DNA from 2 places in the Actinomadura sp. 6N118 genome. Region 1 is predicted to be linked to the other one. Evidence: predicted binding sites of a transcription regulator. Region 1 holds the regulator's gene; the other holds the start of a gene.

Region 1 (15,920 bases):
CGCGAACGTAATGCACGGCGGCCATGGTCGTCTCGGTCTCCTTGCCGGGGACCGTGGCCTTGACCTCCTTGGACCCGGCGCCGTCGAGGGTGACGGTGACGTCGCGGTCCACCAAGACCTCGGGGTCGCCGACGAGCGCGGCCCGCTGCTTGCCGTCGGTGCTGTCGGTCACCGCGCCCATGACGCTGTAACGACCGCTCGGAACCCGGAGCTTCGCCGTGCCGCTCGGGTCGGTCTCGGTGGTGCTGACGTACTGGGCCGCGTCATCCAGGTTGAGGACGCCGGTGTAGGCGGAGAAGGCGCCCTCCGGGGTGTCCGGCAGCGCGGTCGCCTTGACCGTCAGGGTGTGGCTGGGCGGCTCGACGTAGAACGTGACGAGCGTGCGAGGCCCGCCCTTGGCGTCGACCTCCGCCGCGTACAGGCCCGGCTTGGCCTTGAGCTTGGCGACGTCGATCTGCAGTGTCGCCGTGGCGGTGCCGTTGGCGGGGACGTCGACCTTGGTCTCCGACAGCGTCGCCGCGCCGTCGACCACACCGCCGCCGTTACGGCGGAGGAGCCGCACGGAGAGCGGCAGGCTCACGGCCTTGCGCCCGGTCCAGCTCACCTTGGTGGTCAACGTCCCGGTCTGCGGGTAGGCGGCAGTGCCCAGGTGGGCCACGCCCGTCGACGACACCGCGGGTGCGGTGACGGCGGTCCCGGCGTTCAGGCGGCCGGTGCCGCGTTCGAACGCGTCGCCGCCCTTCGCCGAGTCGGCCGCACCGGTCAGCGCCGACTTGAGCTGCGCCGCCTTCCAGTCCGGATGCCGCTGGGCGACGAGGGCCGCGGCACCCGCGACGTGCGGCGTCGCCATGGAGGTACCGGAGGCGGCAGTGTAGCGCTCGTCCACCGGCTCGCCCATCGTGGTGCCCGCAGCGCGCGCGGCGACGATGTCCACGCCCGGCGCGACGATCTCCGGCTTGGCCGCGTACCGGCCGGGGCGCGGTCCCCGCGAGGAGAACTCCGCGAGGGTGTCCTTGCCGTCGACGGCGCCCACGGTCAGCGCCGAGTCGGCGGCGGCAGGAGTCGAGATATCGGCCAGGCCGCCGCTGTTGCCGGCGGCCACCACGAACAACGAGCCATGCTCGGCGGTCAGCTTGTCCACTGCCTGCGACACCGGGTCGGTGCCGTCGGAGGGATCGGAGGCGCCCAGGCTCATGTTCACGATCTTGGCGCGCGGGGCGGCCCACTCGGCCCCGGCGATGACGTCGGAGAGCTCGCCCTCGCCCTCGTCGTTCAGGACCTTGCCGATCAGCAGGGACGCGTCCGGCGCGACGCCCGTGCGCTCGCCGCCCGCCGCCTTGCCGGTGCCCGCGACCGTGGCCGCGACATGGGTGCCGTGCCCGGCGCGGTCCACGACGTCCGGGGACGTGCTGAAGTTCTTGGTCTCGGTGATGCGCCCGGCCAGGTCCGGGTGCGTGGCGTCGACTCCGGTGTCGAGCACGGCGACGTTGATCCCGCGCCCGGTGAATCCCGCCTTCCAGGCGACCGGCACCCCGACCTGCGTGAGATTCCGGTCCTGCTTGGGCGCAAGGATGGCCGACGAGGACACCGTCGGCGAGGACACGGTCGGCGAGGACGAGGTCTTGACCTTCTGATCCAGCCAGATGTGCCGGATGCCGCTCGACCGGCTTGTGAGGGCCGGGCCCAGCCGCACTCCCTGTCCCTTCGGCTGGCGCACGGCGACCGCCCCGATGCTGGACAGCTCGCGCTCCTGGCGGGCCCCGAGCGTCCGCACGCCCGCGTTCCCCGCCACGATCAGCGGCAGCTCCTTGCTCCGCGCGTCGTCGTACCCCTGCCGGATCAACGTGGTCACGTCGAACAGGCGGGGGTCGAGGACCCGGCCCACCTGCGACGCGACGTCCACCGGCGTCACGACCACGTGCCCGTTCGGACGGAACGAGGTGTGGAACAGCTTGTTGGCCCTCCCCTTGCCCGGCTTCACCGACACCATGGGCAGGCGTCCCTTGACGGTGCTGACCTTCACCACGTCACCCGTCACCAGGGTGACCGTCCAGGATTTGCCGGCGGGGAGCACGCCCGACCCCTTCGGCGCGGTCCCGCCCGCCTGCGCGGTCGCCATGGGCAGGACCGCCAGGCCGCCGCCTGCCAGCACCACGCAGAGCGCCACCCGCCCCGCAGTTCTTCGTCCCACCAGACCTCCTCGTGATGATCGTCCAGAGATGATCACCCGAAGTGCCGATCACCTTTCCCGGACTTTGATCACAAAGAGGTCCCTTCGGACGGCCGGTTCTTACAGGCGCCGCGTTCTTCCGGGCGCCGCGTCCTCCCGGGCGCCGCGTCCTCCCGGGCGCTGGACCCTTACGGACACCCGGTCTCCTTCCTGAGGGCGAGGCGCCGGGGCCGGAGCTCCTCCGGGGTGAGGAAAACGGCCCTGAGGAGGCTGTGGACGGGAACGGGAATGCCCCGCTCACTCGTCCTGTTAGAGAGAACAGCAGTAAAGTTGAGTCGGGTCGACTCAAGTCATTTGACAAGTGGATCCGTACCAGGCAATCTTGCGGACTGGAGACTCAGCCGGCCGCCCTCCGGGGGCGACGGCGGCCGGGTCTCCTTCCGACGCAACACACAACGCACCACACACAACGCACCACACTCGACGAAGCAGCATCACGACGGAGGACGAGAGACATGGCACGTGCGGTCGGCATCGACCTCGGGACGACCAACTCGGTCGTCGCGATCCTTGAGGGTGGCGAGCCCACCGTCATCGCCAACGCGGAGGGGTCGCGGACCACGCCGTCCGTCGTCGCCTTCGCCAAGAACGGCGAGGTCCTGGTAGGCGAGGTGGCCAAGCGCCAGGCCGTGACCAACGTTGATCGCACCATCCGGTCGGTCAAGCGTGAGATGGGCACGGACTGGAAGGAGACCATCGACGGCAAGGACTTCACCCCGCAGCAGATCAGCGCGTTCGTGCTGCAGAAGCTGAAGAGGGACGCCGAGTCCTACCTCGGTGAGACCGTCACCGACGCGGTCATCACCGTCCCGGCGTACTTCTCGGACCACCAGCGCCAGGCCACCAAGGAGGCCGGCCAGATCGCGGGGCTCAACGTCCTGCGGATCATCAACGAGCCGACGTCCGCGGCGCTGGCCTACCACCTGGAGAAGGAGAACGAGGCCACGATCCTCGTCTTCGACCTCGGTGGCGGCACCTTCGACGTCTCCCTGCTCGAAGTGGGCGACGGCGTGGTGGAGGTCAAGGCCACCAGCGGTGACAACCACCTCGGCGGCGACGACTGGGACCAGAAGGTCGTCGACTGGCTGGTCGGGAAGTTCAAGAACGCCAACGGCGTCGACCTCTCCAAGGACAAGATGGCCCTCCAGCGCCTGCGTGAGGCCGCGGAGAAGGCCAAGATCGAGCTGTCCAGCTCGACCGAGACCCAGATCAACCTGCCCTACATCACCGCCTCGTCCGAGGGGCCGCTGCACCTGGACGAGAAGCTCAGCCGCGCCGAGTTCCAGCGGCTCACCACCGACCTGCTCGAGCGCACGAAGGCGCCGTTCCACAACGTGCTCAAGGACGCGGGCATCTCCGTCGACGGCATCCACCAGGTCGTCCTGGTCGGCGGCTCGACCCGCATGCCCGCCGTCTCCGAGCTCGTCAAGGAGCTGACCGGCGGCAAGGAGCCCAACAAGGGCGTCAACCCCGACGAGGTCGTGGCCATCGGCGCCAGCCTCCAGGCGGGCGTGCTCAAGGGCGAGGTCAAGGACGTCCTCCTGCTGGACGTGACCCCGCTGTCGCTGGGCATCGAGACCAAGGGCGGCATCTTCACCAAGATCATCGAGCGGAACACCACGATCCCGACCAAGCGGTCGGAGACGTTCACCACCGCCGACGACAACCAGCCGTCCGTGGAGATCCAGGTCTTCCAGGGCGAGCGCGAGATCGCCGCGTACAACAAGAAGCTCGGCACCTTCCAGCTCACCGGCCTGCCGCCGGCGCCGCGCGGCGTCCCGCAGATCGAGGTCACCTTCGACATCGACGCCAACGGCATCGTCAACGTCAGTGCCAAGGACCAGGGCACCGGCCGCGAGCAGTCGATGGTCATCACGGGCGGCTCGGCGCTGCCCAAGGACGACATCGAGAAGATGATGCGCGAGGCCGAGGAGTACGCCGAGGAGGACCGCAAGCGCAAGGAGGAGGCCGAGGTCCGCAACCAGGCCGACACCCTCGCCTACTCGACCGAGAAGTTCCTGCGGGAGAACGACGAGAAGGTCCCCGAGGAGCTCAAGAAGGAGGTCGGGGACGCGGTCGCCGACGTCAAGAAGAACCTCGAGGGCACCGACGTCGACGCGATCCGCACCAGCGCCGAGAAGCTCGCCCAGGTGAGCCAGAAGATGGGCGCCGCGATGTACGCGCAGAACCCCGAGGGCGCCTCGGCCGCCGGTGACGCCGGCCCGACCGCGGGCGACCAGGACGGCGCGCAGGCGCAGGACGACGAGGTCGTCGACGCCGAGATCGTGGACGACGACAAGCCGAAGGACGGTGCCGCGTGACGAACCCTCCCATCGAGGGCGAGGAGCGCGAGGGTCCGGTGATCCGCGACAAGCGGCGCATCGATCCCCAGACCGGCAAGGTCCGGGAGCCGGCGGAGCAGCCGGCCCCCGGCCCCCCGGGGGGTGGGAGCGCCGCGGCCTCAGCGGGCACCATGACCAGCGAGGAGACACAGGCCCTCAAGACGCAGCTCGACGAGCGCACCCTGGACCTCAAGCGGCTCAAGGCGGAGTACGACAACTACCGCAAGCGAGTCGAGCGGGACCGGGTGGCCGTTCGCGAGCAGGCCCTCGCCAACGTGCTCAACGAACTCCTTCCGGTGCTCGACGACATCGGCCGGGCCCGTGACCACGAGGAGCTCACCGGCGGCTTCAAGTCGGTGGGCGAGGCGCTGGAGGCGGTGACCGGCAAGCTCGGGTTGGAACGCTTCGGCGAGAAGGGCGAGCCCTTCGACCCGGTGGTGCACGAGGCGCTGATGCACGCGTACTCGGCCGACGTGACCGAGACGAGCGTGGTGGACGTACTCCAGCCCGGTTACCGCATCGGCGAGCGGGTCCTGCGACCCGCCCGTGTCGCGGTGGCCGAGCCCGATCCCGACGCCGACGCCGTCGACGGCGAGAGCGGCGGCGAAGGCGAGTGACCCGGGTCCGGGTGGTCCCGTTCCTTCCTCCGGGGAACGGGGCCACCCGGGGGTCAAGTTAGACGGATGACGAAGACGCAGTGGCACTAGCAGAAAGCGGGGCGCCGTGAGCACCAAGGACTACCTGGAGAAGGACTACTACAAGGTCCTGGGTGTCTCGAAGTCCGCCTCGCAGGACGAGATCAAGAAGTCCTACCGCAAGCTGGCGCGCAAGTACCACCCGGACGCCAACAAGGGTGACGTCGACTCCGAGGAGAAGTTCAAGGAGGTCTCCGAGGCCTACGACGTCCTCTCCGACGAGAAGCGCCGCAAGGAGTACGACTCCATGCGGGCCATGCCCGGTGGCTTCCGCGGCCAGCAGGGCGGCGGCTTCGGTTTCGACCTGGGCGACCTCTTCGGGCAGACCGGGACCTCTGGTGGCGCGGGTGGCGCCGGCGAGCGCATAGGCGACATCTTCGGCGGCCTGTTCAACCGCGGCGGCGGGGCCGGGAGCCGGACGGCCGGCACGCGGCGCGCACGGCGCGGGTCGGACGTCGAGACCGACGTGACGTTGTCGTTCGGCCGCTCGATGAACGGCGTGACCGTCCCCATCAAGCTGACCAGCGAGGCCGCCTGCCCGACCTGCCGCGGCACCGGCGCCAAGGCCGGGACCGTGCCACGGGTCTGCCCCTCCTGTGAGGGCACCGGGCACGAGACGCGCAACCTGGGCAACTTCGGCTTCCAGGAGCCGTGCAGGGAATGCCGCGGTCGCGGGCTCGTCGTCGACGACCCGTGCACCACGTGCCACGGCAGCGGCCGCGCGACCGGCACCCGGACGATCCAGGCCCGTATCCCGGCGGGTGTCGCCGACGGGCAGAAGATCCGGCTGAAGGGCAAGGGCGCACCCGGCGAGAACGGCGGCCCGGCCGGCGACCTCTACGTGAACATCAAGGTCCTGCCGCACAAGGCGTTCGGCCGCAGCGGCGACAACCTGACCCTGACGGTCCCGGTGACGTTCCCCGAGGCCGCGCTGGGCGCCGAGATCAAGGTGCCCACGTTCCAGGGCCAGCCGGTGACGTTGCGCCTGCCGGAGGGCACACCCAACGGCCGCACGCTCCGCGTGAAGGGCCGCGGCGCTCCCCGCCGCGACGGCACCAAGGGCGACCTGCTCGTCACGCTCGACGTGCAGGTGCCGCAGAAGCTCGACGACACGACCCGCGAGGCACTGGAGCGGCTGCGCGCCGCCGGTGACGGCGAGGACCTGCGCAGCGAGTTGCTCCAGCAGGCCCGAGAGGAGTGATCATGGACCCGTTCGGCGACGACACCCCGGTCTATGTGATCTCGGTGGCGGCGCAGCTGTCCGGTCTCCATCCGCAGACGCTGCGGACGTACGACCGGCTCGGCCTGGTCTCTCCCGGCCGCACCGCGGGCCGCGGCCGCCGCTACTCGATGCGCGACATCGTGCAGTTGCGGGAGATCCAGCGGCTCTCCCAGGAGGAGGGCATCAACCTCTCCGGCATCAAGCACATCCTCGAGCTGCAGCGCGACAACATCCATCTCCGCGAGGAGCTCGCCAAGGCGCACGCGGCGATCGACGACCTCGCCAACGAGCTCGAGTCGACCCGCGCCGTGGCGGCGCGGCTGGCGCAGCAACGCAGGCGCGGCGACGTCGCCGAGTCACCGGGCACCGACCTCGTGCCGATCCGCCACACGGGCGTCGTGATCTGGCACGAACGCCACTCTGACTGACGACGCCACTCTGACTGACCATCACAGATCACGGGGCGAACGAAGAACCATGGACAACAAGCTGACATTGAAGAGCCGCGAAGCGCTGACCGTGGCGCTTCGCCAGGCCGCGGGCGAGGGCAACCCACAGGTCGAGCCCCTTCATCTGCTCGCGGCGCTGCTGACCGTCCCGGAGGGCACCACCGTGCCGCTGCTGAAGACAGTCGGCGCCGACCCGCAGGCGGTGCGCCGCCGGGTGGAGGAGCAGCTCGCCCAGCTGCCCAAGGCGTCCGGTTCCACCGTTCCCGAGCCGCGCCTCTCCGGCCAGCTCCAGCGCGTCATCAACACCGCGCAGCACCGAGCCGAGGAGCTTGAGGACGAGTACGTCTCGACCGAGCACCTCCTGGTGGGCCTGGCCGCCGACGGGGGCCCGACGGCCGCGCTCCTCAAGGAGTTCGGTGCGACCCCGCAGGCGCTGCTCGACGCGTTCAAGGACGTGCGCGGCAACGCCAAGGTGACGAGCGAGAGCCCGGAAGACACCTACAAGGCGCTGGAGAAGTACGGCGTCGACCTCACCTCGGCGGCCCGCGAGGGCAAGCTCGACCCGGTCATCGGCCGTGACACGGAGATCCGCCGTGTCGTTCAGGTGCTCTCCCGCCGCACGAAGAACAACCCGGTCCTCATCGGCGAGCCCGGCGTCGGCAAGACCGCCGTCGTCGAGGGCCTCGCCCAGCGCATCGTCGCCGGTGACGTGCCCGAGTCGCTGCGCAACAAGCGGCTGATCTCGCTCGACCTGGGCTCGATGGTCGCGGGCGCCAAGTACCGCGGCGAGTTCGAGGAACGCCTCAAGGCGGTGCTCACCGAGATCAAGGAGAGCAACGGCCAGGTCGTCACGTTCATCGACGAGCTCCACACGGTCGTCGGCGCGGGCGCGGCCGAGGGCGCGATGGACGCGGGCAACATGCTCAAGCCAATGCTGGCGCGCGGCGAGCTGCGCATGATCGGTGCGACCACGCTCGACGAGTACCGCGAGCGGATCGAGAAGGACCCGGCGCTGGAGCGCCGTTTCCAGCAGGTCTTCGTGGGCGAGCCGTCGGTCGAGGACACGATCGCGATCCTGCGCGGGCTCAAGGGCCGGTACGAGGCGCACCACAAGGTGGTGATCTCCGACGCCGCGCTCGTCGCCGCCGCGACGCTCTCCGACCGCTACATCACCGCGCGGTTCCTGCCGGACAAGGCGATCGACCTCGTGGACGAGTCGGCGTCCCGGCTCCGCATGGAGATCGACTCGCGGCCGGTGGAGATCGACGAGCTGCAGCGCGCCGTCGACCGGCTCAAGATGGAGGAGCTGACGCTCGCCAAGGAGACCGACGAGGCGTCCAAGCAGCGCCTGGAGCGGCTCCGCAAGGACCTCGCCGACCGGCAGGAGCAGCTCGACTCGCTGAACGCCCGGTGGGAGCACGAGAAGGCCGGGCTCAACCGGGTCGGTGAGATCAAGGAGCGCATCGACCAGTTGCGCGGCGAGGCCGAGCGCGCCCAGCGCGACGGCGACCTGGAGACGTCCGCGCGCCTGACGTACGGTGAGATCCCGGCGCTGGAGAAGCAGCTGGCCGAGGCATCCGAGCAGGCCGAGACCGACAACGCCGACGCGATGGTCAAGGAGGAGGTCGGCCCCGACGACATCGCCGACGTGGTCGCCTCTTGGACCGGCATCCCGGCGGGCCGCCTGCTGGAGGGCGAGACCGCCAAGCTGCTCCGCATGGAGGACGAGCTCGGCAAGCGCCTCATCGGGCAGCGCGCCGCTGTGAAGACGGTCTCGGACTCGGTGCGCCGTGCCCGTGCGGGCATCTCCGACCCGGACCGCCCCACCGGCTCGTTCCTCTTCCTCGGCCCGACCGGCGTCGGCAAGACCGAGCTGGCCAAGGCCCTGGCGGAGTTCCTCTTCGACGACGAACGGGCCATCACACGCATCGACATGAGCGAGTACTCCGAGAAGCACTCGGTGGCCCGCCTCGTCGGTGCCCCTCCCGGCTATGTCGGCTACGAGGAGGGCGGCCAGCTCACCGAGGCCGTCCGGCGCCGGCCCTACTCGGCCGTGCTGCTGGACGAGGTGGAGAAGGCGCATCCCGAGGTCTTCGACATCCTGCTCCAGGTGCTGGACGACGGCCGGCTCACCGACGGGCAGGGCCGCACGGTCGACTTCCGCAACACGATCCTGATCCTGACGTCCAACATCGGCTCCCAGTTCCTCGTGGACCCGACGCTGGAGAACGGGGCCAAGCGCGACGCGGTCATGAACGCGGTGCGCAGCTCGTTCAAGCCGGAGTTCCTCAACCGGCTCGACGACGTGATCCTCTTCGACGCGCTGACGACCGACGAGCTGACCCGGATCGTGGACCTGCAGGTCGATCGCCTGGCCGCGCGCCTGGCCGACCGGCAGCTCGAACTGGAGGTCACCGACGCGGCCCGCGAGTGGCTGGCGCTGACCGGCTTCGACCCGCTGTACGGGGCGCGCCCGCTGCGCCGGCTCGTGCAGACCGCGATCGGCGACGAGCTCGCCCGGGAGCTGCTGGCGGGCGAGGTCCGCGATGGTGACCGGGTGGTCGTGGATCTCGACGAGGCCGCCGACACCCTCACTGTCAGCCCGGCGAAGGGCCTGTCCCTGGCCAAGTGAATACGCCGAGTGGCCGACCGTGTATACACCGAGTGGTCGGCCGTGTATGTATACGCCGAGTCATCGGCCGGCAGAGGCCGCCGCCCAGTGCTGTGGGCGGCGGCCTTTCGCATGCACAAGGCGGCGGCCTTTCGCATGCACACGAATTCTCCGGAGAAAGGGGTTGACGGGCGGGGGACTCGTATATAAAGTCTCCCGCATGGAGTCCTGATCCTCACGGTTGAGCACAGTCGCCGCTTCGCGCGGCCCGCTCCCATCGCATCGCTCCCGGCATGTCAGCCCTGGTTCTCTTCGTCCGCAGCAGACGCGTTCCCGCGTCCGCACCGGACGTGACCTTGTCCTGAACGCTCCGGCGAGCGCTCCTCGTCCATTTACCGGTCCGCCATGACCGCTATTCGGCGACCGTTCACAAGCGTGCTCGGAGGTTTATCTTATGCGTGCCCAAAACCAGGACCTCGCCAATATCCTCGCCGCCAAGAACCTGAGCGACAACGGCAAGAAGAAAAACAAGAAGAAGCACCAGCAGCGCAACGTCGACCCCAAGTCCGCCGCGGCCTTCGCGCGCGGCGGAGCGGGGCGCCGGAACGCCCGGCAGCTGCCCACCCGGCAGCTCAACCGGGGCCGCTGAGACGACGAGCGGGCCCTGGTTCCCATGAACCAGGGCCCGCTCGCCCCCCGTGCACCTTCCCCCGGCGCGTTCTTCTAGGGCGTCATGTGCCGTCCTTCTACCGCGTCATGTGCTGTCCTTCTACGGCGTCATGTGCTGTCCGCTGCCGGAGCCGGTGAACTTCTCGAACGTGTTCGCCGGGTGCGGTACGACCGACGACGCCGCGCCGAGCCCGATCAGGAGCGCGGCCACGGTCAGGCGCCGGCGCAGCCTGCCCTGGCCGCCCGCCGCGGTCCTGACGGCTTGCACATCGTGTCGGTTCATCGCCCGTTCCTCCGAAGATCGTCCTGCATCGAAACTACGGAACGGGCACAGCCGTCACTATCCGTTCAGCTCCCCAACTCGAGGTAGGGCTATCTCCCCCATGACCTAGGCATGCGTACTCAGGCAGCGACGTCTCAGATGGCGACGTCTCAGGCAGCGACGGCTCAGATCTCAGCGAGGGGCAGCGCCGTCCTTCACCGAACCGCTGCAGCCCGAAGCCGACTTGACGTGCGGGATCGTCTTGGATGAGCCCCCAGGGCGCTTGTAGCCCGAACGGCCGCTGTTCTTGTAGGCGTAGTTGTGCTTGGCGCATCGGCGGTCACGGGAGAACCACCAGTACGTGACCATCCCGTTGGAGCCCGCGTTCCGGAACTTGTTGGCCGAGGCGTAGACGTAGCTGCTGCCGTCGCTCATGCGGATCGGGTCGCCCGAGATCGTGTCGAACGTGTTGCCCTTGACGACGTTGTACGCCCTCTTGCTGCCGGAGCTGCGAACGGCGAAGTAGACCCCGTGCATGTTGCCGTACTTGTCGATGACCTCCAGCTTGCCGTTCACCCGCTTCTTGTAGCGCTGCGAGTTCTCCAGCCGCAGGAACGTGTTGCCGGTGATCTTCGCCGACCGGACGTTCTTGAGATGGACCGCGCCGAAACCGTTCTTGCCGCGGTTCTTCTTCCGCTTGGTGCCGAGGTCGCTGAACGTGGTCTTCCTGACCACGATGCCGCTGAGCGCCCCGCTGCCGCTGGCGAGCACGCCACCCACCGTGTAGTTCTTGATCCTGCAGCCCTCGACGCTGGACCTGGAGGTCCGCAGGGTGATCGCGTAGCCCGCGGCACCCTTGCCGTCCAGGGTCGCGTTCCTGCACTTCACCGCGAGGCTGGTGGCGGGCAGGTCCGCGCCCGGGTCGATCGAGCCGGAGTAGACGCCCGGGGCGAGCACCATCGTCGCCTTGGACACCCCCGCGCCTCTCGCCTTCACCACCCGCACCGCGTCGGAGAGCGTCCGGACGGCGCGGTCCGCGGCGAGACCGGCGCCCGCGGCCGAGGCCGTCGCGGTGTCGGCCTCGGCCGAGGCCGTCGCGGTGCCGGACGGGTTCACGTACACCGTGATCTCCGTCGGCGCCGCCGCGGCGGCGGGAGGCACGCCGAGGACGGTGCCGATGGCGGTCGCACAGGCAAGTGAGGTGGTGACGAGTGTGCGCATCGTGCTCCTCTGGAGGAGAGTGATCATCCGGGCGGTGCACATTGTTCACCACCGACCGGATCGCGAGGGTGTATCTGGCTACACCCCGGTTTCGGGAGCCTGCTCGCTCGTTCCGGCGATCCCCGTCCAGCAGAGTGGATCACGTTCCCGACAGCTTCCCGACCCGCGGAGGAATCCCGTGAAAGCCCTGCTCTGGATCGTGCTCGTCGCCGGCCTCGCCGCCAACGTCGTCTTCAGCCTCATCGAGGACGGCGCACTCAAGATCGCGGTGAACGTCACGACGGGCGTGCTCGTGCTCGCCGCCATCGCGGGCCTGGTGATGCTCCGCCACCGAAGCCGCTTGTAGCCGGGGCCCGCCGCGCCCGGAAAAACTCCGGTCCGATCGCCCGGTCCCCGGCATGTCTCTCGCCCAGAGGGCATGTAACGTACGTCGTACATTTGTTCATGGCGCGAGTGACAAACGGTGAGGAATTAATGGACCTGACCGGCGCAGTCTGGCGTAAGAGCAGCTACAGCGGCCCGAACGGCGGTAACTGTGTGGAAGTCGCCCGGCTCCACGGTCGGGTGATGTTCCGGGATTCGAAGAACGGCCCCGGCGGGCCGGTTCTCACCCTCGCCGACGAAGAGTGGCGCACACTGCTGCGGGCCATTCACCGCTCCCGGAAAACTTTCTGATTGAAACTGCAACCACCACGGGTCCGGTGGGGTTCGGCTAATTGAAAGCTCATTAAGAGCTCTCTCCGTCCACCAGGACGGGACCGTACCTCTCAAGGTGGGAATATGGACCTGCAGCTTTCCGGCCGTATAGCAATCGTCACCGGTGCGTCCAAGGGGATGGGTCTGGCTATCACCCGCACCCTGCTGGAGGAAGGCGCCCGCGTCGTCGCCGCCTCCCGCAAGAGCAGCCCCGAGCTCGACGCGCTGGCCGGGCCCAACCTCGTCCACGTCGCGGTCGACCTCATGGACGCGGACGCGCCGGGCCTGCTGGTCGAACGGGCGGTGGAGGAGTTCGGCGGGCTGGACATCCTGGTCAACAACGCGGGCGGCCCTCCGCCCGGGGTGTCCCTGCCACGTTTCGGTTTCCTGACGCCGAACGACGACGACTGGCGGCAGATGTTCGAGTTCAACCTCTTCTCCGTCGTACGCGCGGTCCGGGCCGCCATCCCGGTGATGCTGGAGCGCGGCGGAGGCTCCATCGTGAACATCTCCTCGACCCTCGCCCGGCACCCCGGCCCGATGAACTACGACTACACCGCCGCCAAGGCCGGCCTGAACACCCTCACCAAGGGACTGTCCGAGGAGTTCGGCCCTCAGGGCATCCGGGTCAATACGGTCTCCCCTGGCCCGGTGCGCACGGCGTGGTGGACCGAGGAGGGCGGCGCGGCCGACATCCTGGCGGGTGCCACCGGCGCCGACCGCGACGCCGTGATGGACACGGTCGCGCCCGAGATGATGAACCTCGTCACGGGCCGCCTGGTGGAGCCGCAGGAGGTCGCCGACGCGGTCGCCCTGCTGGTCTCGCCTCGTTCGGCCAGCACGACCGGTGCGGAGCTCGCCGTGGACGGCGGATTCCTGAAGGAGCTCTGACGACCTCTTTGCGCGGCTGAACGATTTCTCTTGCCGAACGGACGGGCACAATCGAGCCTGTAATTCGGAAGAGCCTGCCACTGGCCCGGAGGGCCGGCGACCCGGTCGGACTGCCGGGCGCACGCCCCCGGGCCGGGGCAGGGCGAACAGTCGCGGAAGACCTTCCGACCTGGGCCGTCCCGCCCTATGGTGTGCGGCGTGCCGAAAAGCGACACCCGAGTGAAGCCGCGCAAGCCTGGTCCCGAGGCGGCCAGGGTGAAGATCGAGCCCATCCGCCGCGCCCGGCGCCGGGAGCTCAGCCGCCAGGCATGGGCACGGCTGGGCCGGACGCAACTGATCGTCGCGAGCCCCCTCATCGTCCTCGTGGTCCTCGTGGCGATCGCGCTGACGGTCTACCCGCCGCTGTACGCGCTGTACGGCACGGCTGTGCCCGGTCTGGTGAACGAGGCCGGCGACAAGGGGCCGGTGTCGATGGGTGAACGGGTCGAGGCCTGGGGGATCTGGATCCCCTGGATGGCGATTCTCGGCTTCGTCGTCTGGCGCCAGATCCGGGCCCGGTTCGGCACGCCGTACCTGGCCGTCGATCCCCGCGGAATGTGGCCGGTCTTCGGCGGGCGGATCGAAGGCGGGCTGGAGTGGGCGCAGATCGCGGCAGTCCTCATCGAGGAAGGGGACGCGCCCCGTGCTGAACTGTTCCCGGTCGACGCCATCAAGGATTCGGACCGTCCGACCTTGCTGGACTGCTTTGTGGTCAACGCTCCACCGCCCGCGCCAAGACTGCGCGGAAAGCGCTATGTCATCGAGCTGCCGGAGGGCGAGTCCGCAGCTCTGCGGGAGGCCGTCGAACGGTTCGGTCCCGGCAAGCTGCTTTCGCTATAGCCCAGGACCGTCACTGACACCGCGTTCGAACCCTGCCGTATAGGCCTCATCACATAGGGCCTCGCGTACCGCAGCGGAGATGCGGTCCACATCTCCTCGTTCGGCCTTGGGCAGGGGAGCACCGACCGACTCGCGGAGAGCGGTGGCCGCCCCCAGCAACCGGGCCGCCTGCCCCGGCTCCCCGGCAAGCAAACGCACCCCAGCAATGCCTTCGAAAGCAAGCGCAACCGCACGCGGATCGCCGATCTTGCGGGCGGACGCGAGCCCGTCCAGATGGAAGGCAAGGGCGGCCTCGGCGTCACCGCGTTGCTCAGCCGCGAAGCCGAGCTCGGCCAACACAAGGGCCAAACCGGGTTCGCCGTCCACACCGCGGATCCACTCGACCCACTTACCGAGATGAGCCTCGGCCTGGTCGAACTTGCCCTGCCGCCGTGCGCTCAGCGCAAGGCCGACCTCGGCGAAGTGTTCGGCCACCTTGTTGGACTGCCCGGCGGCCAGCCGCATCGCCCGTCCGTGGAACTCGTCGGCCGCCGCGAAGTCGCCGGTGAGCAGGGCGATCCGGCCAAGTCCCGAGAGGCGGAACGAGGCGTCGGTCCAGAGTTCGAGCTCCTCGGCCATGCGCAGACCCTCACGGTGCAGCCGCGCCGCCCGGTCGTAGTCGCCCGAGATCTCGGCCAGCTCGCCGAGCGTATTGGTCGCCTTCAGCTGCCCCCACCTATCACCGACCTCACGGAAACCCGCCTCGCTTTCCGCAGCGTCCAGGCGTGCCTGCACAAGATCCCCACGTGCCCTCCCAACGGTGGCCCGCACACCCAAGGCCGCCGCGACTCCCCAGCGGTCCCCCAGCTCCCGGAACTCCTCAAGCGCCACGCCGACCAGCTCACTCGTACGGTCGAGATCGTTGAAACCGCGCTGCGCGAACCCCATGAACCATCGGGCCCGAGCACGCAGCACCGGATCGTCGATCAGCTCGTATTCCGCGCCGCCCCGTTCGGCACCGTCGCTGCCCAGCAACGCAAGACCCGCCTGCCACACCCGGGCCTGTGCGCGCCCCGCCTCCGGCCCGCCGTCAAGCCCGACCGCCCACTCCAGTGACCGCTGCGCCTCGGTCCACCTGCCGCGCAGATACCAATACCAGGCCAGCGCGTTGACCAGCCGCAACGCGCTCTCCGCAGTCGTCGCGCCCTCGAACGCGGCGCGCAGCTCGGCGGTCTCCCGGTCGAGCCGTTCGAGCCACTCCCGCTGGCGGGGACCACGCAACTCAGCACGCTCAGCCAGCCCGGTGTAGAACGCGAGATGCCTGCGCCGGATCTCCTCGTACTCCCCCGCCTCCCGCAGCCGCTCGACGCAGTACGCCTTGACCGATTCGAGCAGTCGGTAACGCGGGCCGTCGGCCACGAGGACGAGCGATCGGTCCACCAGCCGCGACAGCACATCGAGGACGTCCTCGCCGGTCACGTGCTCAGCCGACGCCAGCGTGAAACTGCCCGCATGAACCGCCAGCCGCCGCAGGACAACCTGGTCCGGCCCGGTCAGCAGCTCCCAGCTCCAGTCGATCATGGCGCGCAACGTCTGCTGGCGCGGTGGGGCACCACGCCGCCCGGACGTCAGTACGCGGAAACGGTCGTCCAAACGACTGGCCAGCTCCTCGACACCCAGCGCACGCACGCGGGTGGCCGCCAGCTCCAAGGCCAGCGGGATCCCGTCAAGCCGCCGGCAGATCGCTGTCACGACCTCTGCGTTCTCCGGCGTC
Region 2 (15,920 bases), on a different contig from region 1:
GTTGCGGCGGGTTGAGTTGACGGAGCTCAAGGCTCTGCGCGAGGCGACCGCGCTGCAGGGTCTTGCCGGTGCCCCGCAGCTTCGTGAAGTACTCGTTAGCGAGTCTCGTTTGCCTGTCGAGGCATTCGAGCAGTTGGCGAAGCACCCGCGCCTGGAGCGCATCGGCGTCGGGCTCGGGAGCGCGCGCCGGAACGCAGCGGCCGAAGCTCTGCTGGCAAGACCGCCTCAGCGGTCACCAGAAGAATTCGCTGCCGAGCAGGGCATCTTGCACCTGCTGTAGTCCCTCCGCAGGAGACGGTCAGGTCTCGGCGGCTTCGGCAGTCCATGGTCACGTACTGCCCCACCTGGCACGAGCCCCAGCGACTCCACGCTGAGAGCGCGACCTCCCGGGCGGAAGAGCTGATCAGACCCGGTCTCAGGTCGCCGTGAAGATGACCGCACGTCCTGCTTTGGCCGCTCGCTCGTAGAACGCCCGCACGTCGACAAAGTTTTCCCAGACGTACCCGAAGTCACCGCCGTGGTCGGCATCTTCTATGGCGTCGAACCGCTGGCGCAGCCATGCCTCATCCACCCGGCTAAGCCCCTCGGCCACGTCGCAAACCTCGGCTGCGTTGAGGTAGACGACGTAGTACTCCTCGTGCAGATGCCGGCCGCCGAGGACGGCGTACGACAATGGATACTCGCCGCCATCTGGGTCGAGAGTTCCGTCGCTGAGGCAGCGGTGCATCTCGTCCCACGCCTTGTCAGTGGATACCGAGAGAACGTCGTCGTCCCAGCTCTCTTCGATGTCTTCGAGGATTTCTCCGATCCCCGCGTCCGTCGCGAGTAGGAGTCGCTCATGGTCGGCGGTGATGGCGAAGTGCACTCCAAGCATGTCCAGGGATGCTACGCGTCACCAAGCAGCGGGCCCACTCGACATCACCGACAAACCAGTCGCACAGGCATTTGGTACACACGTCGACTTCGAACTCACCGTGGCCTGAGGCGCTGAGCGGGCCTGAGCGTGATCAACGGATGCCGTTCAGATCTCCGGGCAGGCCCAGGCAAGCCGGTGAAGTCCTGCCGCCGGTGCGCGGACGGGACATCGGGGTGGTGATCGCTTAGAGCGAACGTTGCTGAGGAAACAAATTGCTGCTCCGTTTTCTTGAGTGTGTATGACTCAACCTTCGGGTGGGGTTCCTACGAGACTTTGGAGCTGAGCATGAGCGAGACCCTGACGCTGCCGGTGCTGCCCCTGGACGACGGGGCCGTTCTGCCGGGCATGGTCGTTCCCCTGGACCTTTCCGAGAGCTCGGAGGTGCGGGCGGCCATCGAGGCGGCACGTGCGGTGGCCCAGTCGAAGGGGCCGGGCATCCGGTCCGCCGTCAAGCCGCGGGTGCTGCTGGTGCCTCGGCTCAACGGGCAGTACGCCGCGGTGGGAACGCTGGGCGTGATCGAGCAGGAGGGGCGGCTGCCCGGGGGAGAGCCTGGGGCTGTGGTCCGGGGTGTCTCCCGGGTGCAGATCGGCACCGGGACCACGGGGCCGGGTGCGGCGCTGTGGGTTGAGGGCACCGAGATCGAGGTGCCGGCCACGAGTGGGCGCGCGGATGAGCTGGCCAAGGAGTACAAGGGCCTGGTGAGCGCGATCCTGCAGAAGCGGGGCGCCTGGCAGGTCGTCGATGTGATCCAGCAGATCGATGACCCCTCGGCGCTGGCCGACAACGCGGGGTATGCGCCCTACCTGTCGATCGAGCAGAAGATCGAGGTGCTGGAGACCGCGGATGTCGTGGAGCGGCTCGATCTGGTGATCGGCTGGGCGCGGGACCATCTTGCCGAGCTGGATGTGGCGGAGACCATCCGCAAGGACGTCCAGGAGGGGATGGAGAAGACCCAGCGGGAGTTCCTGCTGCGGCAGCAGCTGGAGGCCGTCCGTAAGGAGCTCGCCGAGCTGAACGGGGACCCGGCGGACGAGGAGGACGACTACCGGGCACGGATCGAGGCCGCCGACCTTCCCGAGAAGGTGCGTGAGGCCGCGCTCAAGGAGGTCGACAAGCTCGAACGTTCGTCGGATGCGTCACCCGAGGGCGGCTGGATCCGGACGTGGCTCGACACGGTCCTGGACATTCCGTGGAACGAGCGGACCGAGGACTCGTACGACATCGCGGGCGCGAGGGAGATCCTGGACGCCGACCACGCGGGGCTTGGTGATGTCAAGGAGCGCATTATTGAGTACCTCGCCGTAAGGAAGCGGCGTGCGGATCGGGGTCTCGGTGTCGTTGGCGGGCGCAGGTCTGGGGCTGTGCTGGCTCTGGCCGGTCCTCCTGGAGTCGGCAAGACCTCACTGGGCGAGTCTGTGGCGCGGGCCATGGGGCGCAAGTTCGTGCGTGTCGCCTTGGGCGGCGTGAGAGATGAGGCGGAGATCCGCGGGCACCGGCGTACGTATGTCGGCGCTCTGCCGGGCCGGATTGTGCGGGCCATCCGCGAGGCGGGCTCGATGAATCCTGTTGTGCTCTTGGACGAGGTCGACAAGGTCGGCGCCGACTACCGGGGCGACCCGACGGCGGCGCTCCTGGAGGTCCTGGACCCGGAGCAGAACCACACCTTCCGGGACCACTACCTGGAGGTCGAGCTCGACCTGAGCGACGTGCTCTTCCTGGCGACGGCGAACGTCATCGAGGCGATCCCCGGGCCGCTCCTGGACCGCATGGAGCTCGTCCAACTGGACGGCTACACCGAGGACGAGAAGGTCACGATCGCCCGCGACCACCTGCTGCCGCGCCAGCTGGAGAAGGCCGGTCTGGAGGCCGCCGAGGTCGCGTTCGACGACGGCGCGCTGCGGCTGCTGGCCGGGGAGTACACCCGGGAGGCGGGCGTCCGGTCGCTGGACCGGTCGATCGCGCGGGTGCTGCGCAAGGTCGCCGCGAACGTGGCGCTGGAGAAGGCCGAGCTGCCGATCGCGGTCGGCGCCGAGGACTTGAAGGACTATCTGGGACGGCCCAGGTTCACGCCGGAGGTCGAGCTCAGCAAGTCCGAGCGGCGGACCAGCGTGCCCGGTGTGGCGACGGGCCTGGCGGTGACCGGTGCGGGCGGTGACGTGCTCTACATCGAGGCGTCGCTGGCCGACAAGGAGACCGGCGACACCGGGGTGACGCTCACCGGCCAGCTCGGCGACGTCATGAAGGAGTCGGCCCGGATCGCGCTCAGCTACCTGCGTTCGCGCGGCGCCGAGCTCGAACTGCCCGTCGGCGACCTGAAGGAACGCGGCGTGCACGTCCACGTGCCCGCCGGCGCGATCCCGAAGGACGGGCCGAGCGCGGGCATCACGATGACCACCGCGCTGGCGTCGCTCCTGTCGGGGCGGCCGGTCCGGTCGGACGTCGCGATGACCGGCGAGGTCTCCCTGACCGGGCGGGTGCTCCCGATCGGCGGGCTCAAGCAGAAGCTGCTCGCGGCCAGCCGCCTCGGCATCACGACCGCGATCGTGCCCAAGCGGAACGAGCCGGACCTGGAGGAGGTGCCCGCGGAGGTGCTGGAGAACATGACGGTCTTCGCCGTCAGCGACGTCCGTGAGGTGCTGGACCTGGCCCTGGAGCCCGCCACCACCGACACCCCCGTCACCGTCTGATTCCAGAAGGGAACGCCTGTGCCAGGCCCCTGCGGCCTGGCACAGGCGTTCTGTCGTGTTCAGCGGATTGTCGTGCTTAGCGGATTGTTAGCGGCTCGCGAGATGCTCTGTGCGCACGGGAGGACGGGGCGTCTTCGCGAGGGCGGGGCCATGTTGCGGGGCGTGCGCCATCGGAGAAGATCCGGTGCGTGTCCGAGTCGCGGAGACGCCCAATCCGTTGCGGGGACCGACACGTTTCAGCGTCGGCCGTAGCCACGGCCCCCGCCTCGTACGGCGGCCGAGGCGGGGGCAGGAAAGCGGCAGGAAACGGGCAGGCAAGCGGCAGGACCACAGAGGTGATGACCACAGGCGCATAGCGGTTGGCGGAAATCCGGCATAACGGGAGCGGAGCGGCTACAGTGGGCGACTCCCCGCCCTCTTTTCGCATGCCGTGAGGTAGACGCCGATGCCCGGTGGGCTGTACTTCCGCGTCCTCGGCCCCGTGGTCGCCGAACGCGACGGCGTGCCGCTGGACGTGGGTGGCCCCCAGCCGCGCGCCGTGCTCGGCCTGCTTCTCCTGGAGGCCGGCCGGGTCGTGTCGGTGGACCGGCTGGCGAGGGCGCTGTGGGAGGACGAACCGCCCAACTCGTGGCGGGTCCAGCTCCAGGGCATGGTCTCCCGGCTGCGCCGCAACCTGGGCGCGGGCGGCGAACGCACGTCCGCGCCGATCGACACGGTCCCGCCCGGATACCGGCTGCGGTTGTCAGACGATCAGCTGGACCTCCTGGTCTTCCGGCGCGAAGTCGACCAGGCCAGGCGGCACATGGCGGCGGGGGAGCACCTGCTCGCCGCCGAGCTTTTGCACGCGGCGATGGCCCGGTGGCGCGGCCCGGTGTGCGCCGACGTGGTCTCGCCGTACGTTCGGCAGGCCGCAGCGGACTGGGAGGATCTCCGGCTGGCCGCGCTGGAGGACCGGATCGACGCCGACATGGCCCGGGGCCATCACGACGGGCTTGCCGCCGAGCTGCAAGGGCTCGTCCGGGAGCATCCGCTCCGGGAGCGCTTCAGCGGCCAGCTCATGACCGTCCTCTCCCGCGCGGGACGGCCGGCCGACGCCCTGGCGGTGTTCCGGGACGCCCGCGAACGCATGGTGGCCGAGCTGGGGATCGAGCCGTCCACCCGGCTCCAGCAGCTCCACCGGGCCATCCTCACGGGTGTGCACGGTGCGGAGAACGCCGACGCCGTGCGGGGCCTCCCGTACGTCGTGCCGCGCCAGCTCCCCGCCGATGTCGTCGACCATGTGGGCCGGGAAGGGCTGCTGGCGGAGCTGGACGCCGTCCTGTCCTCGGGCGTGCCCCGGGCGGCTCCGCCGCGTATCGCGATCACCGGGCCCGGCGGCATCGGCAAGACCGCGCTCGCCCTGCGCCTGGCTCACCGGAACCGCGAGGTCTACGCGGACGGCCAGCTCTACGCGCGGCTCGGCACCGCCGACGCCGCCGATGTGCTGGCGACCTTCCTGCACGCGCTCGGCGTGCCGCCCGCGGGCGTGCCGCAGGAGGTCGACGAACGCGGCTCCCTGTTCCGCGAGCTGCTGGCCACCCGCCGCGTGCTCCTCGTCCTGGACGACGTGACGGACGAGGAGCAGCTGCGTCCGCTGATGCCCGCCGAGCCGCGCTGCGCGGTTCTGATCACCAGCCGCCGGCGGTTGTCGGGCGAGGGCGCGCTGCGGGCCGTCCAGCTCGACGCGCTGCCCGCCGACGCGGGCCTGCGCCTGTTCGGAGCCATCGCGGGCCCGGAGCGCGCCGCGGCCGAGCCGGACGCGGCGGCCGAGATCGTCCGGTTGTGCGGTGGGCTGCCGCTCGCCGTCCGGATCGCCGCCGCGCGCCTTCGTACGCGGCCCGACCTGACGGTCCAGGACATGGCACGGCGCCTGGCCTCCCAGCGTGACCGGCTCGACTGGTTAAAGCAGGGCGACGTCGGCGTGCGGGCCAGCTTCCAGGAGTCCTACTCCGCGCTGAACCCCGATCAGCAGCGCCTCTTCCGGTGTCTCGGGGCGCTGGAGGCCCCGGAGTTCCCCTCATGGGTCCCCGCCGCCCTGCTCGCGGGCGACGCCGCGGAGGCCGAACGCCTCCTGGACGACCTCGTGGACGTTCACCTGGTCGAGCCCGCCGGCCGCGGCGTGACCGGGCCGCGGTACCGCGTACACGACCTGATCCACCTCATGGCCGCCGAGCTCGCGGACCCCGCCGATCGGGTCACCGCGCTCCGCCGCCTGCTGGGTGGCTGGCAGGACCTGGCGGCGACGGCCGACGCCGAACTCCCGCACTGGTACGGCCTCGACCCTGCCCCGGCGCCGCTCTGGCGCGCGCCCGCCCACATGCACGAGGCCGTACGAGCCGCACCGTTCAGCTGGTTCGACGAGGAACGTGTCCAGCTTTCCGGCCAACTGAGATCGGCGGAGAAGCAGGACCTCGGCGCGGTGTGGCCCTTGGCGCAGAGCGCGACCACCTACTTCGACCTGCGGGGCCGGTTCGACGAGTGGAGCGCGGCCCTGCACGCCGGGCTGCGGGTGGCCGAACGGACCGGGGATCGCCTCGGGGAGGCCTGCATGCTCGGCCTCCTCGTGGACTGCGAGTCGAGCCGGTTCGAGCTCGGCGCAGGCCTCCAGTACGCCGAACGCGCGCTGGCCGCATACCGGTCGCTTCCGCCGTACGAGCATGAGCCGCTGCCGACGGCGCCCTTGGACGAGCATTGCCCGCCGCTGGAGGAGGCCCGGCGAGCCGGGGACGCCCTCGGCGTCGGCCGCTTCGCCTTCACGCTCTGCCTGCGCAGCCGCGAAACGGGGGAACGCGGCGACTACCTGTCACTCCTGGAGGAGGCCACGGCGGCGTTCGAGGCCTGCGGCGCTCCCGTGGCCGAGCTGTGGACGCTCAAGACCGCGTGGCTGGCGCACCTCAAGCTCGGCCGGATCGACGACGCGCTCGCCTCCCTGGAGCGGGGAATAGCGATCATCATGCGGCTGGGGGACGACTTCGAGAGCACGTCGGTCGTCGGCGAGATCGGCACGCTGCTGGTCACGGCAGGCCGGCTCGGCGAAGCCGGCGAGCTGGCCCGCGAGACCCTGCGTCGTGCCCGTGCGCACGGCCACCGATGGGATGAGGCCGCCGCGCTCGACATCCTGGCGACCCTCGCCGAAGCCTCCGGTGACCGGCACGCCGCCGTCGACGCCCGGCTGCAGGCCCTCGCGTTGTGGCGGCGGCTGAACGCCGAGGCCCGCATCTCCGACACCATGGCCAGGCTCGCAGGTGACCTCAGCGTCAGCAGCCTCCTGCAGGGCTAGTCCTTCGGCAGCCTCCCGCCGGGCTAGTCCTTCGGCGTCAGGCGGAAGATGCGCAGCTGGCGTTCCACGCGTTCGACGTAGCGGTCGTACACCGGCCAGACCTTCATGAGCTTCGGCCACACTTCGGTGCGCTCGTCGTCGTCGAGCAGGTGCGCGGTGACCGCGACCGTCCGGCCGCGGAAGCTCACCTCGGCGTCGGGGTTCTTGAGGAGGTTGCCGGTCCAGGCCGGGTGCTTCTCGCGGCCGAAGTTGGACCCGACGATGACCCAGGTGCCGTCCGGCTCCGGCATGCAGGCGAGCGGCGCCTGCCGAGGCTTGCCGCTGACCGCGCCCGTGGTGGTGAGGACGAGGCTGGGCACGAGCGCCTGGCCGAGCAGGAAACGGCCCCCGCTGGCCTTGTGCAGGGCGCGGTCCAGCGGTGGCACGATCTTCGGGGCGATCTTGGCGAACACGGGGGAGCCGGAGACGCGCTGCATGATGGGGCCCATCGTGCGCTGGATGAGGGTGGGCATCTGCTGCTCCTTGCTGGCGATGTTCGGGGCCGGGGCGAGGCGTCCGGCCTTGCGCGGATCGAGGTGGCCGGCCGCGGCCAGCCAGCGGAGCCCGTCCTCGACGGTGTCGCGGACCGGCCGCAGGTCCAGGTCCAGGGCGTCGAGGGCGGGCCGGTCGTCGGTCGGCACGAGCTTGACCATGAACTCGGCGGCGTCCCGGGTCAGTGGATAGTCGAACGTCTTGACGCGCTTGGCCAGGTCGAGCGCCGAACCCAGGCCGAGCATGACGGAGCCGGGCACGGTGAGGCGGCGGCACTTGACCCCGGTGAGGTCGTCGCAGAGATCGGCGCATTCCGGCCATGTCAGATAGTGGCCACCGAGCAGCCAGCGTTCGCCGCTCCGTTCGGCGGTCACCGTGCGCGCGACGGCCTCCGCCAGATCGCGGACATCGATGATCGAGACGCCTCCGCGCGGCATCGGCCAGGCCTTGCCGAGGGCCCCCGCGAGCCCTTCCATCAGCGCGTCCAGCGTCGGCTGATGGGGACCGCAGACGCCGCCGGGGTAGAGGATCGTGACGGGTGCGCCCTCGTCCTGGAGGCCGCGGACGTATCGCTCGGCCTCCAGTTTGGATTTGCCGTAGTCGGTGCGCGGTGCGGCGAGCGGGCCGTCGGCGGTGATGACGGGGCCGGACGGCGGGACGAAGACGGCGACGGTCGAGATGTGCACCACCGGGTCGAGCCCGCGGGCCACGGCGCCGCCGATGACGTTGCGGGTGCCGTCGACGTTGACCTTCACGATGTTCGCCTCGGTGCCGGTGACCCCGATCGCGGCGGCGGCGTGGACCGCGGCGTCGCAGCCGTCCAGGCCCTCGGCGACGGCGGCCTCGTCGAGCATGTCGCCGGGCACGAGTTCGACGTTCTCGGCGGGGACGCCGACGGCGTTGAGGACCTTGGCGGCCTTGCCCGGGTCGCGGACGAGCGCTCGCGGGCGGTGCCCGGCCGCGAGCAGGGCGGCCACGGTGTACGACCCGACGAAGCCGGACGCGCCGGTGAGGAAGACCCGCATGCGATCAAACTAGCGTTTGGTCGGGTAGGGATTCAATCGCGACGCCTCTTTCCGGTTTCGGTCTTCATCTTTTGCCGTCAAATCTGGTCCTGGCCGTTGACGGTTCTGGAACGCTCCAGCACACTCGGGTCCCACCCAACCGCGAACGGGAGGGGACTTATGAGAATCGCATTGGCAGGCGCGGGACGCATCGGGGCCCGCCACGCAGCCGCGCTGGCCGGGCTGCCCGAGGTCGAGGCCGTGCTGGCCGCCGACGCCGATCCGCGGCGCGCCCGCGATCTGGCCGCCAGGGTGCGCGGCGTACGGGCCGTCGACACCGTCGAGAAACTGTTCACCACGGGCGCCGACGGCCTGGTGATCACCGCCGCGACCGACGCGCACGCCGGGCTGGTCGGCCGGAGCGTGGCCGCCGGCATGCCGGTCTTCTGCGAGAAGCCACTGGCGTCGACTGTTGATGGAACGTTCCAAACCGTTGCCGCCGCACGTGCCGCGGGAGTGCCCGTGCAGGTCGGCTTCCAGCGCCGCTTCGACGCGGGCTACCTCGTGGCACGGGACGCGGTCGCCTCCGGACGGCTCGGCTGGCTGCACACCGTGCGGTCGTGCAGCTTCGACCCGGCGCCGCCGCCCGCGGGCTACATCCCGACGTCCGGCGGGCTCTTCCGGGACTGCGTGATCCACGATCTCGACTCCATCCGCTTCGTCACCGGCCGCGAGGTGGTCCGGGTCATGGCCATGGGCGCCAACAAGGGCGACGAGATCTTCCGGGAGAGCGGCGACGTCGACACCGGGACCGCACTCGTCACGCTGGACGACGGCACCCTCTGCACGGCGTCGGCCACCCGCTACAACGCCGCCGGGTACGACGTGCGGCTGGAGGTCTTCGGCTCCAAGGACAGCGTCGTCGCCGGTCTGGACGACCAGACGCCCATCAGCCCCATACCTGAACGGGCCCGGCCGGCCGGGCACGCCGCCGAGGCCTACAGCGGCTTCCTCGAACGCTTCGCCGCCGCGTACGACGCCGAGCTGCGCGCGTTCACCGACCTGGTCGCCGGGCGGCGGAGCAACCCGTGCCCGCCTGAGGAGGCGCTCGAAGCGTGCTATCTGGCCGAGGCCTGCGAGCTCTCCAAGCACGAGGGCAGGGTCGTCGAGATCGAGGAGGTACGGCGATGAGGATCGCCGGGGCGCCGATCTCGTGGGGTGTGTGCGAGGTGCCGGGCTGGGGCCACCAGCTGGCGCCGGACCGGGTGCTGGCCGAGATGCGCGACCTCGGCATCACCGCGACCGAGCTCGGCCCAGCCGGGTTCCTTCCGATCGGGCGGGATGAACGCGACGAGCTGCTCGAGTCGTACGGGCTGGAGCTGATCGGCGGGTTCGTGCCCGTCGTCCTGCACGATCCCGCGTACGACCCCATGCCGGAGGCCAGGCGTGCCCTCGACGACCTCGGCGAGGGCACGACGCTGGTGTTGGCGGCGGTCACCGGGCTCGACGGTTACGACCGGCGGCCGGCCCTGGACACCAAGGGCTGGACCACCCTGCTGGCCAACCTCGATGCGATCTTCGCCATGGCCGCCGACCGCGGGCGGTGTGCCGTCCTGCATCCGCATGTCGGCACGATGGTGGAACGCCGCGACGAGGTCGAGATGGTCCTCGGCGAATGCGGGATCCCCCTCTGCCTCGACACCGGCCACCTCCTCATCGGAGGCACGGACCCGTCCTGGCTGGCCCGCACCGCCGCCCACCGGATCGCCCACGTTCACCTCAAGGACGTGGACACTCAGCTCGCCGAGCAGGTGCGCGCGGGGCAGACCGGCTACACCGAAGCGGTCGGCGCCGGGATGTACCGGCCGCTCGGCCGCGGGGACATTGACATCGCCGGGATCGTCCGCAGTCTGGAAAACGCCGGGTACGAAGGCTGGTACGTCATGGAGCAGGACGCCGTGCTCACCGCCGAGCCCGCACCGGGCGGCGGGCCCTACGACGACGTCCGGGCGAGCCTGGAATACCTGGCCGAGTCCGACCTGACTGAGTCCAACCTGACTGAGGTGGACCTGACTGAGCCGGACCTGACAGACGCGGGCCCGGCAGAGGCCGGTTTGGCGGAGGGGGCGTCGTGACGAGCCGGTACGACCTGATCACCATGGGCCGGGTGAGCGTGGACATCTACCCGCACCAGGTGGGCGTCCCGCTGGAGGACGTGGAGACGTTCGGCAAGTATCTCGGCGGGAGCCCCACCAACGTGGCGGTGGCCGCGGCCCGGCTCGGCCGCCGCACCGCGGTGATCACCCGGACCGGCGACGATCCGTTCGGCCGGTTCGTGCACCGCGCGCTCAAGGAGTACGGAGTCGACGACCGCTTCGTCACGGCGGTTCCGGGGCTGCCGACACCACTGGCGTTCTGCGAGATCTTCCCTCCGGACGACTTCCCGCTCTACTTCTACCGGTATCCGAAGGCCCCCGACCTGGAGATCCGGCCGGACGAGCTGGACCTGGACGCCATCCGTTCCGCGCGCCTCGTCTGGGCCACGGTGACCGGGCTGTCCCAGGAACCGAGCCGCGAATCCACCCTGGCCGCGCTCGCAGAGCACACCGGGAGCGCCGGGCGGACCGTGCTCGACCTCGACTACCGGCCGATGCTCTGGTCCGCGCCCGAGAACGCCCGGCGGTGGGCGCAGTCCGCGCTGGAACACGCGACCGTGGCCGTCGGAAACCTGGAGGAGTGCGAGGTCGCGGTGGGCGAGCGGGAGCCGCACGCCGCCGCCCGCGCCCTCCTCGACCGCGGCATCGAACTCGCCGTCGTGAAGCGCGGCCCCGAGGGCGTCCTCGCCGCGACAGCGGATCAGGTGGTGGAGGTCCCGCCCGCGCAGGTGAAGGTCGTGAACGGGCTGGGAGCCGGGGACGCGTTCGGCGGCGCCCTGTGCCACGGGCTGCTCGCCGGATGGGACCTTGAGCGTGTCATCACGTTCGCGGGCGCCGCCGGTGCGATCGTGGCCTCACGGCTGGCCTGCTCCGACGCCATGCCGACCGAGACCGAAGTGGACGAACTCCTCTGGGAGACTTCGAGATGAAGCATCACCTGCCCTCTGGGATGACCGCCGACGGGCCGTACCGCCTGATCATCACGCCCGAGACGGCCGGCTGGGAGCACACCGCGCTGCGGGTGCTCGAACTGCCGGTCGGCGGCGCGCACACGTTCGGCACCGGCGAGTTCGAGATGATCGTGCTGCCGCTCTCCGGCTCGTGCCGCGTCACCTGCGACGGGGAGGTCCTGGAGCTGCGCGGCCGCCGCACCGTCTTCACGCGGGTCTCCGACTTCGCCTACGTGCCGCGCGACGCGCAGGTCACCATCACTGGGCGGGGACGGTTCGCGCTGGCGGGGGCACGGTGCCGCGAACGGCTCGTACCGCGCTACGGCCCGGCGGGACGGGTGCCCGTCGAGCTGCGCGGAGCGGGACCGGCCAGCCGCCAGGTCAACAACTTCGGCACACCCGAGGGGTTCCCGTACGCGGACAAGCTCATCGCCTGCGAGGTCCTGACGCCGGGTGGTTGCTGGTCGTCGTTCCCGCCGCACAAGCACGACGAGGAGACGCCGACGGAGTCCGTCCTCGAAGAGATCTACTACTTCGAGGTCGAGGGTCCGTCCGGCATGGCCTACCAGCGGGTCTACGGCTCGACCGACGTCCTCGAAGAGGTCCGCACCGGGGACGCCGTGCTGATCCCGCACGGCTGGCACGGCCCGTCGATGGCGGTGCCGGGACATGATCTCTACTACCTGAACGTGATGGCCGGGCCCTCGGACGAACGCGCCTGGCGGATCTGCGACGACCCGGCCCACACCTGGATCCGCGAGACGTGGACCACGCAGTACATCGATCCCAGGCTCCCGTTGACGTCGGTGGAGGAACGATGACCAGGCTCACCGTCGCGCAGGCGACCGTCCGCTTCCTGGCGCACCAGTGGTCCGAACGGGACGGCGAACGTCACCGTTTGATCTCGGGATGCTTCGGAATCTTCGGACACGGGAATGTGGCGGGGATCGGGCAGGCACTGCTGGAGGAGGGCTTCCCCTATCACATGGCCCGCAACGAGCAGGCGATGGTCCACACGGCCGTCGGGTACGCGCGCACGCAGGACCGGCTGCGCACGTACGCCTGTACGACGTCGATCGGTCCGGGCGCGACCAACATGGTCACGGGCGCCGCGCTGGCCACGATCAACCGCCTCCCCGTGCTGCTGCTCCCCGGCGACATCTTCGCCACGCGCAGCGCCAACCCCGTGCTCCAGGAGCTGGAGGACGCCCGTTCGTACGACGTGTCGGTCAACGACTGCCTCAAGCCGGTGTCGAAGTACTGGGACCGGATCAACCGGCCGGAACAGCTCCCGTCCGCGCTGCTGGCCGCGATGCGCGTGCTGACCGACCCGGCCGAGACCGGCGCGGTCACGCTCGCGCTGCCGCAGGACGTCCAGGCCGAGGCGTACGACTGGCCGGACGAGCTGTTCGAGGACCGCGTCTGGCACGTCGGCCGCCCGGTGCCCGAGCCCGCCGCACTCGCGCGGGCGGCGGCGTTCCTCACGGCGGCGGAACGGCCCTTGATCGTCGCGGGCGGCGGTGTCATCTATTCAGGTGCCGCCGGCGAACTGCGTGCGTTCGCCGAGCAGACCGGCGTGCCCGTCGCCGAGACGCAGGCGGGCAAGGGCTCGCTCGCCTGGGACCACCCCTGTGCTGTGGGCGCGATCGGCGCCACCGGTTCGACCGCCGCCAACGCGCTCGCGCGCGAGGCCGACGTCGTGCTCGGCATCGGGACCCGCTACAGCGACTTCACCACCGCCTCACGCAGCCTCTTCGCGCGGCCGGGCGTGCGGTTCGTCAACCTCAACGTCGCCGCCTTCGACGCCGCCAAACACGCGGGGGAGTCCCTCGTTGCCGACGCACGGGCCGGCCTCGCCGCCTTGCGCGGAGCGGTCGGTGACTGGGCCGTCCCGGAGTCCTACCAGGAGGAGGCCCGGATCCTGGTCGCGCGCTGGAACACGACCGTCGACCAGGCGTACGCCCTCGGCCACACGCCGCTCCCCGCCCAATCGGAGATCCTCGGCGTCGTCAACGAGGTCAGCGGGCCCCGCGACGTGGTGGTGTGCGCCGCCGGGGCGATGCCGGGCGACCTGCACAAGCTGTGGCGGGCCCGTGACCCCAAGGGCTACCACGTGGAGTACGGCTTCTCCTGCATGGGCTACGAGATCGCGGGCGGGCTGGGCGTCAAGCTCGCGGCGCCCGACCGGGACGTGTTCGTGATGGTCGGCGACGGCTCGTACCTGATGATGGCGCAGGAACTGGTGACCGCCGTCGCCGAGGGGGTCAAGCTGATCGTCGTCCTCGTGAACAACCACGGCTACGCCTCCATCGGCGGCCTGTCGGAGACGGTCGGCGCCCAGCGTTTCGGCACGGCTTACCGCGACCGCGAGGGCGGCCTGCTCCCGGTCGACCTCGCCGCCAACGCCGCCAGCCTCGGCGCCGACGTCGAGCGCGCGGGTACGATCGCCGAGTTCCGCGCCGCGCTGCAGCGGGCCAAGGAGTCCGCGCGCACGACCGTCGTCCACGTTGAGACCGATCCGCTCGTATCCGCTCCCGGCAGTGAGGCCTGGTGGGACGTCCCCGTCGCCGAGGTGTCGGCGCTGGAGACGACCCAGGAGGCCCGCGCCCGATACGAGAAGGAGCGGCAAGCCCGACGCTCCTACCTGTGACCTTTCTTCGCTTTCCTAGCCCACCCCATTCGGGGAGAACGGAGAACGCCCAATGAAGCGCATACGGAGGTCCGGCCTGACGGCCCTGGCGGTGGCGGGCGTGCTGTCCTTGGCGCTCACCGCGTGCAGTGAGTCGGGCGGCAAAGAGGCAGAGAAGACGCCGGGCGTGGGCGGTGCTGGGCCGAGGCTCAAGGTCGCCATGGTCACGCACTCCGGGCCGGGCGACACGTTCTGGGACATCGTCCAGAAGGGCGCCAAGGCGGCCGCCGCCAAGGACAACGTGGAGTTCCTCTACTCGGCCGACCCGGACGGCGGCAAGCAGGCGCAGCTCGTCCAGGCCGCCATCGACAAGAAGGTGGACGGCATCATCGTCACCTTCGCCAAGCCGGACGCGTTGAAGGACGTGGTCGCGCGCGCCACCGCGGCCAAGATCCCGGTCGTCTCGATCAACTCGGGCGCCGACGTGTCCGCGCAGTACGGCGCGGTCGCGCACTTCGGACAGGACGAGACCGTGGCGGGCGAGGCCGCCGGCCGCGAGCTCGCCAAGTCCAATGCGAAGAAGGCGCTGTGCGTCATCCACGAGCAGGGCAACGTCGGCCTGGAGGACCGCTGCGCCGGCGCTAAGAAGACCTTCGGCGGCTCGATGCAGAACCTCTTCGTGCAGGGCACCAACATGCCGCAGGTCAAGTCGTCCATCACCGCCAAGCTGCAGGCCGACAAGTCCGTCGACGGCATCCTGACCCTGAACGCCGCGATCGCCGCCACCGCCGTCGACTCAGCCAAGGAGGCGGGCAGCCAGGCCAAGGTGGCCACGTTCGACATGAACAAGGACCTGGTCGCCTCCCTCAAGGCGGGCACGATCCAGTTCGCCGTCGACCAGCAGCCCTATCTGCAGGGATACGAAGCGGTGGACGAGATCTGGCTGCTCAAGAACAACGGCAACGTCCTCGGCGGCGGGCGGCCGGTGCTGACCGGGCCGGCCATCGTCACCAAGGACACCGCGGCCTCGATCGAGCAGTTCGCCAACCAGGGCACGCGCTGATGGGTCAGGCAGTCGTCCAGCCGCCGCCGATCGCGGCCGACGAACGGGTCACCCGGCGGTCGCCCGTGCGGCGGCTGCTGGGCCGCCCGGAGCTCGGCGCGCTGATCGGCGCGGTGGCGGTGTTCGTGTTCTTCTCCGTCGTCGCCGACGCGTTCCTGCAGGCCAGCTCGTTCTCGACGGTGCTGTACGCGGGTTCCACGTTCGGCATCATGGCGGTCGGCGTCTCGCTGCTGATGATCGGCGGCGAGTTCGACCTGTCCGCCGGGGTGATGGTGACGACGTCGGCGCTGATCGCCGCGCTGTTCAGCTACCAGCTCACGCTGAACGTGTGGGTCGGCGTGGTGATCTCGCTCGTTCTCACGCTCGCGCTGGGATTCCTCAACGGGCTGCTCTATGTCAAGACCGGGCTGCCCAGCTTCATCATCACGCTCGCGACGTTCTTCATGCTGGCCGGCGCCAATCTCGGCGTGACCAAGGCCGTCACCGGCAACGTCGCCAGCGACTCGGTCCGCGACATGGACGGGTTCGCCACGGCGCGGAACGTGTTCGCGTCCGACGTGGTGATCGGCGGTGTCAACGTCAACATCACGGTCTTCTGGTGGCTGCTGCTGGTCGCGGTGGCGACGTGGATCCTGCTGCGCACCCGCACGGGCAACTGGATCTT

What was found. Region 1 encodes HspR, which represses chaperone genes until heat shock. Its sites were predicted from a motif close to ANTTGAGTCNNNNNGACTCAANT; they were not measured.
Region 2: lon (endopeptidase La) is a predicted target of HspR. The motif match lies at 1,143-1,165, and genes of this name have one in related genera.

What each region holds. Positions count from the first base shown of each region.
Region 1 is NZ_JBIRAZ010000008.1:92,097-108,016, forward strand. It holds gene ACH34W_RS21875 (S8 family peptidase) at 1-2,191, opposite strand, end outside; gene dnaK (molecular chaperone DnaK) at 2,686-4,551, shown strand; gene grpE (nucleotide exchange factor GrpE) at 4,548-5,189, shown strand; gene dnaJ (molecular chaperone DnaJ) at 5,296-6,468, shown strand; gene ACH34W_RS21895 (heat shock protein transcriptional repressor HspR) at 6,471-6,917, shown strand; gene clpB (ATP-dependent chaperone ClpB) at 6,967-9,570, shown strand; gene ACH34W_RS21905 (hypothetical protein) at 10,004-10,198, shown strand; gene ACH34W_RS21910 (hypothetical protein) at 10,319-10,501, opposite strand; gene ACH34W_RS21915 (right-handed parallel beta-helix repeat-containing protein) at 10,673-11,701, opposite strand; gene ACH34W_RS21920 (hypothetical protein) at 11,880-12,047, shown strand; gene ACH34W_RS21925 (DUF397 domain-containing protein) at 12,176-12,376, shown strand; gene ACH34W_RS21930 (SDR family NAD(P)-dependent oxidoreductase) at 12,482-13,288, shown strand; gene ACH34W_RS21935 (hypothetical protein) at 13,487-14,167, shown strand; gene ACH34W_RS21940 (AfsR/SARP family transcriptional regulator) at 14,162-15,920, opposite strand, start outside.
Region 2 is NZ_JBIRAZ010000001.1:421,002-436,921, forward strand. It holds gene ACH34W_RS01905 (hypothetical protein) at 1-280, shown strand, start outside; gene ACH34W_RS01910 (YfbM family protein) at 416-874, opposite strand; gene lon (endopeptidase La) at 1,202-3,604, shown strand; gene ACH34W_RS01920 (AfsR/SARP family transcriptional regulator) at 4,050-6,923, shown strand; gene ACH34W_RS01925 (nitroreductase family deazaflavin-dependent oxidoreductase) at 6,947-8,479, opposite strand; gene ACH34W_RS01930 (Gfo/Idh/MocA family oxidoreductase) at 8,639-9,649, shown strand; gene ACH34W_RS01935 (TIM barrel protein) at 9,646-10,593, shown strand; gene iolC (5-dehydro-2-deoxygluconokinase) at 10,617-11,543, shown strand; gene iolB (5-deoxy-glucuronate isomerase) at 11,540-12,385, shown strand; gene iolD (3D-(3,5/4)-trihydroxycyclohexane-1,2-dione acylhydrolase (decyclizing)) at 12,382-14,214, shown strand; gene ACH34W_RS01955 (sugar ABC transporter substrate-binding protein) at 14,267-15,256, shown strand; gene ACH34W_RS01960 (ABC transporter permease) at 15,256-15,920, shown strand, end outside.